DNA from 4 places in the Pantoea cypripedii genome. Region 2 is predicted to be linked to each of the others. Evidence: predicted binding sites of a transcription regulator. Region 2 holds the regulator's gene; each other region holds the start of a gene.
What was found. The regulator Fur, encoded in region 2, represses iron uptake genes when iron is present. The targets are predictions, from matches to a motif close to ATAATAATGAGAACNACTATCAA.
Positions count from the first base shown of each region.

Region 1: a site for Fur is predicted at 1,786-1,808, ahead of fes (enterochelin esterase). Genes of this name have one in related genera too.
Region 3: a site for Fur is predicted at 1,283-1,305, ahead of HA50_RS23965 (TonB-dependent siderophore receptor). Genes of this name have one in related genera too.
Region 4: a site for Fur is predicted at 2,116-2,138, ahead of HA50_RS26075 (TonB-dependent siderophore receptor). Genes of this name have one in related genera too.

Region 1 covers NZ_MLJI01000001.1:573,882-577,072, reverse strand. The annotation lists gene HA50_RS02590 (TonB-dependent siderophore receptor) at 1-1,607, opposite strand, end outside; gene fes (enterochelin esterase) at 1,862-3,079, shown strand; gene HA50_RS02580 (MbtH family protein) at 3,096-3,191, shown strand, end outside.
Region 2 covers NZ_MLJI01000001.1:1,215,068-1,218,258, forward strand. The annotation lists gene glnS (glutamine--tRNA ligase) at 1-467, shown strand, start outside; gene HA50_RS05540 (hypothetical protein) at 704-1,099, shown strand; gene fur (ferric iron uptake transcriptional regulator) at 1,158-1,604, opposite strand; gene fldA (flavodoxin FldA) at 1,959-2,489, opposite strand; gene ybfE (LexA regulated protein) at 2,612-2,887, opposite strand; gene ybfF (esterase) at 3,056-3,191, opposite strand, start outside.
Region 3 covers NZ_MLJI01000002.1:591,477-594,667, forward strand. The annotation lists gene HA50_RS31620 (inositol monophosphatase family protein) at 1-134, shown strand, start outside; gene HA50_RS23960 (LacI family DNA-binding transcriptional regulator) at 124-1,128, shown strand; gene HA50_RS23965 (TonB-dependent siderophore receptor) at 1,468-3,191, shown strand, end outside.
Region 4 covers NZ_MLJI01000002.1:1,038,613-1,041,803, forward strand. The annotation lists gene HA50_RS26075 (TonB-dependent siderophore receptor) at 1-2,056, opposite strand, end outside; gene HA50_RS26080 (AraC family transcriptional regulator) at 2,237-3,019, shown strand; gene ompC (porin OmpC) at 3,061-3,191, opposite strand, start outside.

The DNA.
Region 1 (3,191 bases), 640 kb from region 2:
TCTTTGTTGATACTGTTTTCTGCTTTCAGGTCTTTATTACCCTGCAAATAACAGGCGCTGGACGCGTCAGCACAACCCTGACCGTTGCTGTACAACAGATAGTTCGGGTTGGTCTGATACAGGCTCGGCGCTTTATAGGCACGACCAATCCCCATCTTCAGCGTGAAGTCATCACCCAGCCCTTGCGACAGGTTCAGTGACGGACTCCAGTTGTTGCCAACAATCGAGTGATGATCGAAACGCAGACTCGGCGTCAGCATGGTGCTGTCTGTCAGCTCCATGTTGTCTTCAGCAAACAGCGAGAAGATTTCAGCCTGAGAATACGGGCTGCGTCCGGTATTCGAGATGCCCGGCACGCTACCGTAGCTGGCAGACTGGGTGGTCGAAGAAGGATCCTTCATGCGCTGCTGATTCCACTCAGTACCCAGCGTTGCGGTCTGGTTAATCAACCATTCAAACGGAATGCTGACTTCACTGTGCAGCATAATGTCGTCGAGCTGGATGGTGTTAAAGCCGCTGTTGGAGAAGATCCCCTCGGTCCCGCCCGCCAGACCTTCGTTGATACGGGTGTTACGGGTTTTCTCGTAGCGTCCCCAGGTACTGGTGCTGACACCGTTGTCCCAGGCACCGGTCCATTTCAGCGAGATGTTCTGGCGATACAGGCGGTTGGTCTCGTCACCGTACATACTTTTCACCAGCGTGCTGGTGTTGGTGTTCTGCGTATCACCGGCATACAGGTTGCCCTGACGGCTGTAGCCTGCCTGCAATTCCAGGGTTTGCATCGGCGCAAACGCCCAGCTCAGTAACGCATTGATATCTTTGTTGACGGAGCCTTCGCGCCCTGCCGGATAGCTGCCCGCATAAGTCCCGGTACGGTCTGCGGCATGGCCTTCGTTGATATCGTAGGCATCCGCCTGAGTTTTGGCTAAGCCACCGTACAACCGAAAGTTGAAGTCATCGCCCAGCGGTCCTTGCAGGCTGAAGTTGGTGCGTTTGGTTGCGCCTTCATCCTTGTGCTGCGGAACGTTGAAATAGGTGTTCCAGGAACCGTGCCACTTCTGATCGGTGTATTTCTTGGTGATGATGTTAACCACGCCACCCGCCGCGCCGTTGCCGTAGCGCACCGCGGCCGGACCACGGATCACATCGATATGGTCGATCAACTCTGGCGGTACCCAGTTGGTATCACCACGCGTATCACGCTCGCCACGCCAGCCAAGGCGTACCGAGTTACGGCTGGTGATCGGCATACCATCGACCATGATCAGGGTGTTTTCCGGGCCCATACCACGGATATCAATCTGACGATTGTTGCCGCGCTGGCCGCTGGTGGAGTTACCGGTCAGGTTAACACCCGGCATGGTGCGAATGATTTCAGACACATCGCGCGCTGGCGGATGTTTTTTGATTTCATCGGCGGTAATGGTGGAAACGCCGGGGGCCTGCAATGTCTGCTGCTGGGCGGTCACCATCATGGTGCCCCCATCCACGGAAGCGGCGTCTGTGCTGGTAGTCGTGCTGCTGGAGGTTTCTGCTGCCCAGGTGGTACCGGAGAGAAGCCCCAGTTCAATCAGAATGGCTAATGATAAACGCGAATATTTTTTCATTTTTTCGTTCCTGGATTGCCAGCAAACGTAACTGGCGCGCCGGTGAGAAAGTCACAATCCTTTATCGTCGCCCTGTCCCAAACCTGGCAGTGCCATCCGTCGCGCATCCCTTCCTTTATGAGAAAGGTGACAGGCGGAACGAGCGTGCTCATTTATGAGCGGAAACACCCTATTGCAAATGCAAATAATTATCAATAGTATTATCTGTAACCTTTGTGAAAAGATCCTTGAGTAAACGGCGACTGGCAGCACCTATGACCTGGCTAAACGAGATAACCGGCAGTGAAGCCTGGTGGCAGGAGCAGCAACGTAAAGGCATCCCGTATGTCGAGGGAGAAGTGGATGGCGCATGTCAGGTCACTTTCTTCTGGCGCGATCCGCAGGGCAATGAAACGCAGTCGCGCACGCAGCGGGTGTGGATCAACATTACCGGCGTGACCGATCACCACCAGCACCGCCCCCCGCAATCCCTGGTACGTGTCGCCCATACCGATGTCTGGTACTGGCAGACTCGCTTGCCAGCTAACTGGCGTGGTAGCTACTGCCTGATGCCGGATAAACAAGCGACCGATTTCGCCGGGGATGCCGACATGTATGCCCTGCGCAACTGGTGGCGCGATAAATTCCCCACCGCCCAGGCCGATCCGCTCAATGCCCTGCGTGGCTGGTCTGGTGGACGCGGTATGGGGGTTTCTCCCTTGCATCTGCCACAAGCCCCCAATCAACAGGTATGGCGCGCCATTGATGAAGGTCGTGCCCCTGAAATCGCCTTACAGCAATATCGCTGGGACAGCGCCTTATTGGGCAACAGCCGTTCCGTCTGGCTGTACTGCACCGGCGCAGCTGAACCCCGGCAGCGACCACTGGCCATTTTGCTCGATGGGCAATTCTGGGCGCACAGCATGCCGATTGCCGGTCCGCTGCAACAACTTACCGACCAGGGCGCGCTGCCTGCGGCGGTGTATCTGTTTATTGACATCATCGACCGCGAACATCGTAGCCGTGAGTTGCCGTGCAATGCCCTGTTCTGGCAAGCCTTACAGGAAGAGTTACTCCCTCAGGTGGCGCAGTGGGCACCTTATCGGCAGAACGCTGACAGCACCGTGGTGGCCGGGCAAAGTTTTGGCGGCCTCGCCTCGGTTTTCGCCGCGTTGCACTGGCCGCAGCAGTTTGGCAATGCCATCAGTCTGTCCGGTTCCTTCTGGTGGCCGGAGCGCGGTAATGCGCACGGCTGGCTGATCCAGCAGCTGGAACAGGGTCTGGCACCGCGTCAGCCACTGCGTTTCTGGCTGGAAGCAGGCAAACGTGAAGGGCTGATTTTGCAGGCTAATCAGCAATTGCAGCAGTTGTTGCAGGCGGCGGGTTATCAGGTGGATTACCAGCCGGTAGAAGGCGGACACGATGCGCTGTGCTGGCGTGGCGGTCTGCTGGATGGCCTGCAGGCACTGTGGCGCAATCCGACCCCGCATTAAACAAGCAGGAGCCGACATGGAACATCGCAATCCCTTTGACGATCCGCAGCAGGATTGTCTGGTGCTGCGCAATCCGCAGCAACAATACAGTTTATGGCCCGCGTTCAGCGCC
Region 2 (3,191 bases):
AGTACAAACGTCTGGTGCTGGGCAAAGAAGTCCGTCTGCGTAATGCTTACGTGATCCGTGCAGAGCGCGTGGCAAAAGACGAAGAAGGCAATATCACCTGCATCTACTGTAGCTGTGACGTTGATACCCTGAGCAAAGATCCGGCTGATGGCCGCAAGGTGAAGGGTGTGATCCACTGGGTTTCAGCGATCCACGCGCTGCCAGCGGAATTCCGTCTCTACGATCGTCTGTTCAGCGTGCCAAATCCGGGAGCGGCTGAGGATTTCCTCACCACCATTAACCCGAATTCGCTGGAAATCAAACAGGGCTTTGTCGAGCCGGGACTGCGTGATGCCGATGCACTGGCGCCGTATCAGTTTGAACGTGAAGGTTATTTCTGCGCAGACAGCGTTTACTCACAGCCCTCTAAGCTGGTGTTTAACCGCACTGTCGGTTTACGTGATACCTGGGCGAAAATCGGCGATTAATCCTTTTTGTCGTTATCACCATATCATCACGAAAGGGCGAGCAATCGCCCTTTTTTATTGGCTGTAATTTCGGGCTGGCAACCTTTTATGCTGTAGGCTGTGAAAGGCGTTTGTTACCGGGATTTGCAACTAATCTGACTTTAGTAAAATTAATCCATTTGCGAGTGTGAAAAACTGTATTTCAGGTAGGCTATGCGCTCCCAGACGTTGCTCCGCGGGTTATAAAAGGAAAAAAAATGACGAGTCTCGCTCAGGAAGCCAAACACAGCGTAGTGGTTTTACATCAGCTTATCGAACGTATTTTTAATCAGTCAGAGGGCACTGACGACAGCATTGAGTTGTTTCTCTCGCATTTTCACCCGGATTTCAAAATGGTGACCCCGCAGGGAAAACAGCTGGATTTGAATGCGACGGAGGTGTTGTTCCGCCAGTTGCGTGGTCAGCGGGAAGGGATGCGCATCGCGACCAGCGAACATGCCATCATTTCACAGCAAAGCCAGGAAGTGACCATTCAATATCGTGAATTGCAAATGATGAACGGCAACAACCAGAGCCGCATTTCTCTGGCGGTGCTGGATTGCACCACCTCCATTCCGCGCTGGCGTTACCTGCAGGAAACGCTGGTTCTGTAATTTCAGGCATAAAAAAACCGGTGCCAGGCACCGGTTTTTTCATACTGCATAGCACACTTTATTGCTTATCGTGGAGCGTCTCGTCTTCGCGGCAGTCTCCCAGCGCACAGTGGCCGTACAGGTACAGGCTGTGGTTGGTGAGTTTGATACCGTGACGTGTTGCGATTTCACGTTGACGCGTCTCAATAGACTCATCACTGAACTCGATCACTTTGCCACAATCCAGGCAGATCAAGTGGTCATGATGATGCTGTTGCGTCAGTTCAAAGACGGATTTGCCACCTTCAAAGTTATGACGAGTCACGATACCCGCGTCATCAAACTGGTTAAGAACGCGATATACCGTTGCCAGACCAATCTCTTCGCCCATGTCGATCAGGCGTTTGTACAAATCTTCCGCACTGACGTGATGGCACTCGGGTTCCTGAAGCACTTCCAGAATTTTCAGTCTGGGTAGAGTGACTTTCAGGCCAGCCTTCTTCAATGCGGAGTTGTTGTCAGTCATGCGGATATTGTCCTGTTACTTTGCTAGTCACTTGCGGCGCAGGGCCTTGAATGTCGATCACGCGCATTCTCATTTGCGTCTCATTATAGAACTCAAGCAGTGAAATGAAAACCAAGGGCACGTCCTGAAATCACCAATGGCTGTAGGGATAAATGTCGCTAACGCCGGCGGGGATCGTACAGGTCTTTGTTTCCATTTCACTCAGCCTCATTCTGATGCCAGAGGAATAAGCGGATGACCGTTACGGGTATTCTACAGATTTGCAGGTAAAAGTTAAAAAAACGTGGCTATTATTTTTATAGGAATTTCCGATTCTCAATGTGAGCCAGCGCCCACATTGAGTAGGAAAGGGGATCAGGCTTCGATAATGTCTTTCAACTGCAGCTCATCGAAAATCTGTTTCACCCACTTATCAACACGTTCGTTGGTCAGTTCCGGCTGACGATCTTCATCGATAGCCAGACCAAGGAAGTGTTTGTCATCGGCCAGACCTTTGGATGCTTCGAAGTGGTAACCTTCAGTCGGCCAGTGACCGACAATCACCGCACCATTTGGCTCGATAATGTCACGGATGGTGCCCATCGCATCACAGAAGTATTCTGCATAATCTTCCTGGTCGCCACAGCCGAACAGCGCAACCAGTTTGCCATTGAAGTCGATCTCTTCCAGTGTCGGGAAGAAATCATCCCAGTCACACTGCGCTTCGCCGTAGTACCAGGTCGGAATGCCCAGCAACAGAATATCGAATGCTTCGAGATCTTCTTTAGTGCTCTTGGCAATGTCATGCACTTCGGCCACGTCTTTACCCAGTTGTTTCTGGATCATTTTTGCAATGTTTTCAGTGTTGCCGGTATCGCTGCCGAAGAAAATGCCTACGATTGCCATGGGTTAAGTGACCTCTTAAATCCTGATATTGAATACGTAATTACAGCGAATGATAGCAGACCGGGCAAAGTGGCGGAACTTGTAAAGCCGTGACTTTTGTTCCTGCGTGCGGTCTGCGCCTGTTACGACAGTTTGAGCTGCGCCAGCAGCATTTGTTCAATCAATTCGCTACGGCTGATGTTTTGTTGCTCAGCCAGGGTGTTGAGTGCATCAACGGCCTCGCTGCTCATTTTCAGCTCAACACGACGCAATCCTCGCACTTTATCGCGTTTCAGCTGATTGCGTTTGTTAATCCGCAACTGTTCGTCACGCGTCAGCGGACTGGTTTTGGGGCGACCGGGACGCCGCTCATCAGCGAAGAGATCGAGCGTGGTACGGTCAGTCTGTTCTTTTGCCATGATTTGTAAAACTGAGTGGGCGCGAACGGCGGAAAGGCGCTGCGCGATTTATACATTATCGGCCCGGCCACGGTGAAAAAATCATCCGTGGCAAATTTTTAGCGCGACATCATACTCCAGCGCCCCTTACTACGCCAACCTTAAACGGTTCGCGGCAAGCTTTTGCTTTTACAGTACAAAAAATCGGCGCACTGCGCGTAAAACGGCTTCGGGTTTTTCGGCATGGACCCAGTGCCCGGCTCCGCTGATGACATGCGCATGTGCCTGGGGGAACTGGCGCAACAACGCATCACGGTGCTGATTA
Region 3 (3,191 bases), on a different contig from region 2:
TGGTCCGTGACCAGCGTCAGCTCCATCCGGATGAATGGTTCGAAACACCCAAACCCTCGCTAACCCGGCTGGCGGAGCATGCCATCGCCATCGAAAACGCACTCAGCGCGGCAGGTTTGCGTCATGAGCGATAAAAATCCGGGTTTTGCCAGCGCCACCGAGGTGGCGCGCCTCGCGGGCGTTTCCCGTTCCGCAGTGTCGCGCACCTTTACCCCTGGCAGCAGCGTTTCGGCGGAAACCCGGCGTAAAGTGCTCGCGGCCGCACAGGCGCTTAATTATCACGTCAATCATCTGGCGCGCGGCCTCTCCAAAGAGGCCAGCCGCCCGGTGTGTATCCTCGGCGGTAACCTGGCGTCGCCGTACCAGGCCAGTTTACTGGAGCATCTCACCCGCAGCCTGAATAAATATGGCCGGGCGGTGATGGTGATCAACACCGATGACGGCGAGGACAGCGCCAGAGAAGCCCTGCAACAGACGCTCAACTACCGTTCTACGGCCACCATTGTGCTGTCAGGCAAGCCCCCCAGCTCGCTGATTGAAATCTGTCTGCAAAGCGGGCAGCAGGTGATTGTGATCAACCGTATGGGGCAGTTTGCCGGAGCAGATAGCATTGAGATCGATTACAGCTCGACCATGAATGAAGCCTTTAATCTGCTGGCTAACGCGGGCTGCCATCGCATCGCGCTGGTGTCCTCCTCTGCACGCTCGCCAAGTATGGTGATCCGCGAAACCCGCTTTCTCGAAGCGGCAGCACAGGCCGGGACCCAGGTGTCGCTGGTCAGGCCCGGTAGCGCCAGCTATCAAAGCGGTGTCGATGCTGCGTGTGAACTGCTGAGTCAGACAACACGCCCGGATGGCGTGTTCTGCGTCACCGACCTTATCGCCTGCGGGTTTATGGACGCTGCCAGGTATGAGTTTGGTCTGCGCATTCCGCAGGATATCAGCGTAATTGGCTTCGATAACATCGAGCAGGCCAGCTGGCTGGGTTATCAACTCACCACCTTTTCCCAGCCGCTGGCCGAGATGGCCGAAGCCACCTGCGAACTGCTGCTGTCCCCCACCGCCGATACGCCGAACCGCCGGGTGTTTCAGGCGCTGCTGGTGCAGCGCAATAGTTTAAAAGCCTGAGACAGATTTCGGGTTTTGCCATGGAAGATTGTGCCAGCGCTAGGTGCATCTTCCTGTCATCCTGAAGGACAAACGCATTAATTTTGTGAGGATTTCGCTAAAAATAAGTGTGTAAATATTTCAGGATATTGTTGAGAATGTAAAAGAAATACATATTATAACGATAATCATTATCAATAATAAGATGAGTTTCCCTTATGAATCACCCTTCTGTAAATCCGGGTATTAACGCGATGACCCGGCCGGTATTGATGACTCGCCCTTCTCCTGAGCTCCACCCGCATTGCAATAAAATCATTATTAAACAATAACCTAAAATACCTTCTGGGAAAGATAACCATGAAACAACCTTATCTCTGGGTTATAAAACCCTGCCTGCTTGCCATGCTCTCTTCCGTTGCCTGGGCGGAGGAGTCACCGGAGGGACAGCTGGTGGTGTCAGCCAACCGTTCACACCGCAGCGTGGCGGAAATGGCCCAAACCACGTGGATTGTCGAACAAGCCGAGATCGAGCAGCAGGCCCGTGGCGGCAAGGAATTGAAGGAAATTCTGGCGCAGCTCATTCCCGGTATGGACGTAAGCAGTCAGGGGCGAACCAATTACGGTATGAATATGCGTGGACGCTCCATGATGGTGATGGTTGATGGTGTGCGTCTCAATTCATCGCGCAGCGACAGCCGTCAGCTGGATTCCATTGATCCTTTTAATATCGAACGCATTGAAGTGATTTCAGGGGCGACATCGCTTTATGGCGGCGGCAGTACCGGCGGCCTGATCAACATCGTCACCAAAAAAGGTCAGCCAGAGACGCAGGTTGAAGTACAAACCGGGCTTAAAAGCGGATTCAACAGCCATAACGATCATGATGAGAACATCGCCGCAGCGGTCAGTGGCGGTAATGACAAGGCAGCCGGTCGCTTGTCTGTGGCATACCAGCGTTATGGTGGCTGGTATGACGGCAAGGGTGATGAAGTCATTATCGATAACACCCAGACCGGGCTGCAATATTCCGACCGCCTGGATGTCATGGGCACCGGTACGCTCAACATCGACGACCATCAGCAATTGCAGCTGACCACGCAGTATTATAAAAGCGAATCGGATGGCAAACACGGCCTGTATCTGGGAGAGAACTTCTCCGCCGTGACCGGCTCGGGCAATGCTTACAATAGCGGCAATCTGGATTCGGATCGTCTGCCCGGCACTGAACGTCATCTGATTAATCTGCAATACTCGAATACCGATTTCCTCGGTCAGGATCTGGTTGCCCAGATTTACTATCGCGATGAAAGTCTGACGTTTTACCCCTTCCCGACGCTCAGTGGTGGGCGCGTTACCAGCATCGGTGCATCACAACAAAAAACGGATTTTTATGGCGGAAAACTGACGCTGAACAGCAAGCCGGTTGATGCCCTGACGCTGACTTATGGTATCGATGCAGAACATGAAACTTTTGATGCGAATCAGCAATTTTTTGACCTCACCACTGCTGCCGCCAGTGGTGGGATGACGCTGAACAACGCGTACAACGTGGGTCGCTACCCAGGTTACAGTATTACTAACCTCGCGCCGTTCCTGCAATCCAGCTACGACTTTGCCGCCATCACGCTGAGTGGCGGCGTACGTTATCAGTACACCAAAAATAAAGTGGATGATTTTGTCGGCTATGCCCAGCAGCAGGCGATTGCCACGGGTCGAGCCAACTCGGCAGATGCGGTGCCTGGCGGCACCACCGACTACAACAACCTGCTTTTCAATGCCGGTATCCTGGGACATCTGACGGAACGTCAGCAGCTGTGGTTCAATTTTTCGCAAGGCTTTGAAATCCCGGATCTGGCGAAATATTACGGATCCGGCACCTATCAGCTCAGTAATGGTCACTACAATCTGACCAATAGCGTCAACGTCAATAACTCAAAACTGGACGGTATCAAGGTTGATGCCTATGAACTTGGCTGGCGTTTTACCGGCGATAATGTGCGCAGCCAAATCGCGGCCTATTATTCCCTGTCAGATAAAACCATCAGCATCAACAAAACAGATATGACGATTAATCTCGACGA
Region 4 (3,191 bases), on a different contig from region 2:
CCATCCACCCTTCCAGCGAAGAACTGAGCTGGCCCAAATCATAACGTAGCGCGGTGTCCACTAAGGTTGCAGAGGAGGTTTTGAAGGTGTTGTTAGTGTCACCGTAAGAACCACCGATATAACGTACACCAGCCCCGAACTGCCAGCCCGCCAGTGCGCCGGAATACTGGGTGTAATCCGCCCACAGCGAGCCGGTATTACGCGGAATCCCCACCGGGGCTTTACCTTGTGCGGTGTTGCTGTTTGTATTGGTGATGTCGGTGTAGGTATAGCTACCGATTAACTGTAAGTGGTCTGTCAGGCTGGCGTGTGCCTCGGCTTCGACTCCCCGGGATCTGACTTCACCGGTCAGTACGCTAAAACCTGAGTGTTCGGGATCGCTGGTCTGGACATCGGTTTTATTTATCTGGAACAAAGAAAGCGTAATGAAGCTGTTGCTGTGCTTCGGCTGGAACTTAACACCTGCCTCATATTGTTCGCCTTTCGACGGTGTAAACGCCTTACCTTCATAATCCGTTCCCAGCTGTGGCTGGAAAGACTGTGAGTAGCTGATGTAAGGGGCGATACCATTAGCGAACTGATAAACCGCACCGGTACGCCAGGTAAACGCACGGGCCGACTGATACTGTGTCTCCTGCGTTTTAAAGGAATGCGTACTGTTATTGGTCCAGTCTTCCCTCATGCCCAATAAAAACGACCAGTTACCGACATCAATCTGGTCCTGTCCGTAAGCACCGAGCTGCTCCAGCGTCGCCTCTGTGGAGGTGGCGTACATGAAATTTGGGCCAGGGATAGTCTGCCCATATTGCGGGTTACTGATGCTCAGCGACGGTGCGGCTGCGCTGTAAAACCAGTGGCTGAAGCGGATGTGCTGATAATCAACGCCAAACGTTGCCTTGTGAGACACCGCACCGGTGGTGAATGTTGCCAGTGCCTGATTATCGAGCGTATGCGCGTCAACATCGCCATAGTTGAGATAGGCGGTGCGATTCAGGGTTTTGCCATCAGCATTAAATCCGTCATTCCCGACATACTGTAATTTCTGGCTGTTGCGCAGGAAGCGATAGCTTTGTTTCACTGACCAGACATCATTAAATCGGTGAGTTAACTCTTCACCAATCGCACCTTGCGTCTTGCGGAAGCTGTCGAAGCTGGGATCGCCAGGGTTCAGGCTGCGTGGCACCTTGATGTTCCCATTGATGGGGACAGAATTATAATATCCGGCATCCGGGTCTGTCTGATAATTACCGTACAGCGTGAAATGCGTGTCGTCGTTTATTTGCCAGGCGAGGCTGGGCGCGATGGAAAAGCGACGTTCCTTAACAAAATCAGTCTGGCTACTGGTATTAAAGCCGTCTGCTGCGATGCGGTAGAGCACAGTCTGGTCATTATTCAGCGCGCCACCCACATCAACAAAACCCTGAGCTCGGCCATAACTGCCCGTTTGTACGCCTGCCTCATTCAGCTGATTTTTCTGCGGCAACTTGCTGACCATATTCACCACGCCGCCCGGTGATCCCTGCCCATAAAGGACGGAAGCCGGACCGTGTAATACTTCGATACGCTCAAACATATAGGGATCGAAGCTGGTCACGTTATAGCCGAAGCCACCGGACGGGCCGGGGGTATACAGGCCATTCCAGAGTTCGTCGATTAAAAAACCTCTGCCATAGAGATATTCCAGTGAATCCGTATTCGCCCCGCGCTGTTCCGACGCGATACCGGAGGTGTAACGCAGCGCCTGGGCCACACTCTGGACATTCTGAATAGACATCTGATCCCGTGTGACGACAGAGATGGCCTGGGGCGTTTTAATCAATGGCGTGTCAGTTTTGGTTCCGGCCGAGCTTTGATGAGCAACATAACCGTACACCGGCCCGTTACCGGTTTCTTTATAGTCCTGTGCATTGACCTCCATGACGTTTTGATCCGCCTGGGTGGTTTGTTGCTGCGTAGCGTGAGCCACCACCGGAAGTAATAAAGTGATTAACAGTGGATATTTCCCTGATGCAGGTGAAATGACGCAGGTAGCCCCATAAATTTCCGAAGATTTCATTTCATCAATTCCGATTCAAATGAAGATGTCGCTATGTTTTTTTGCGTATGCAAACAAGAATGAAAATCATTTTTATTTTCATATTTAATCATATCAGATGGGCTGCTAGGGTGTATTGCCAATAAGTTTTGCAAAACAGACATGTTTTGGCGGAATTTGCCGTCAATAAGCGGAGATAGTGTGGAAGAGACATGGCATTACTTTTCGCAGGGACAATATCAGCAGCAGTCTCGTCCGGTGATCGCTAATACCTATGAATACCGGAACGGCGATCGGCAGGCGTGGCATTCTCACGAGCAATTACAGTTTATTTTCACCACCCGTGGCGTACTCAGCGTGATCACCAGCCAGGGCTCCTGGACGCTGGGACCGAATCGCGGATTATTATTGTTACCCCGTACTGGTCATGAACTGTATGCATCCGGTGAAGCCCTGATGCACAGTATTTATATTGAACCCGATGTATGGCGTCATGAAAGAAAAGAATGCTGTGTTTTGCTGGTTTCTTCCCTGCTGCGTGAACTGGTGCTGGAAATGGTGAAAGAGCGCCGACAGGAAACTTATATTCTCTCCGAAATGATTGTGCCGTTGTTGCTAAGAGGATTACACGAGGCACAGGAACTGCAGCAGGGGTGTTTGCCTCTTCCCGAAGATCGACGACTCCAGAAAATCTGTAAGGCGCTGATGCTGGCACCGTCAAATAATGAATCACTGGAAATATGGGGTGATCGCATCGGCACCAGCGACAGAACGCTGAGTCGGCTGTTTATCAAACAGACCGGTTATACCTTTGGCCAATGGCGACAACAGTTACGGCTGGTGGAATCGATGACCCGGCTGGCGCAGGGGATGTCGGTTGCCACCATAGCGACGGAACTCGGCTATCGAAGTTCCAGCTCTTTCATCACCATGTTCAGAAAGGCGATGGGGGAAACACCGCAAAATTACTTCAAAAAGGGATAATCAGGGAAAATACGGGCGAGGATCTCCTCGCCCGGTAACAATCAGAACTGGTAAACCATGCCGACTGCCACAACATCACTGGTGCTGATGCCAGCAGATTGAGAGAACTCACTGCTATCCATCAGGTTGATCTGGTAGTCGACATACGCATTCATGTTTTTATTGAAGTTGT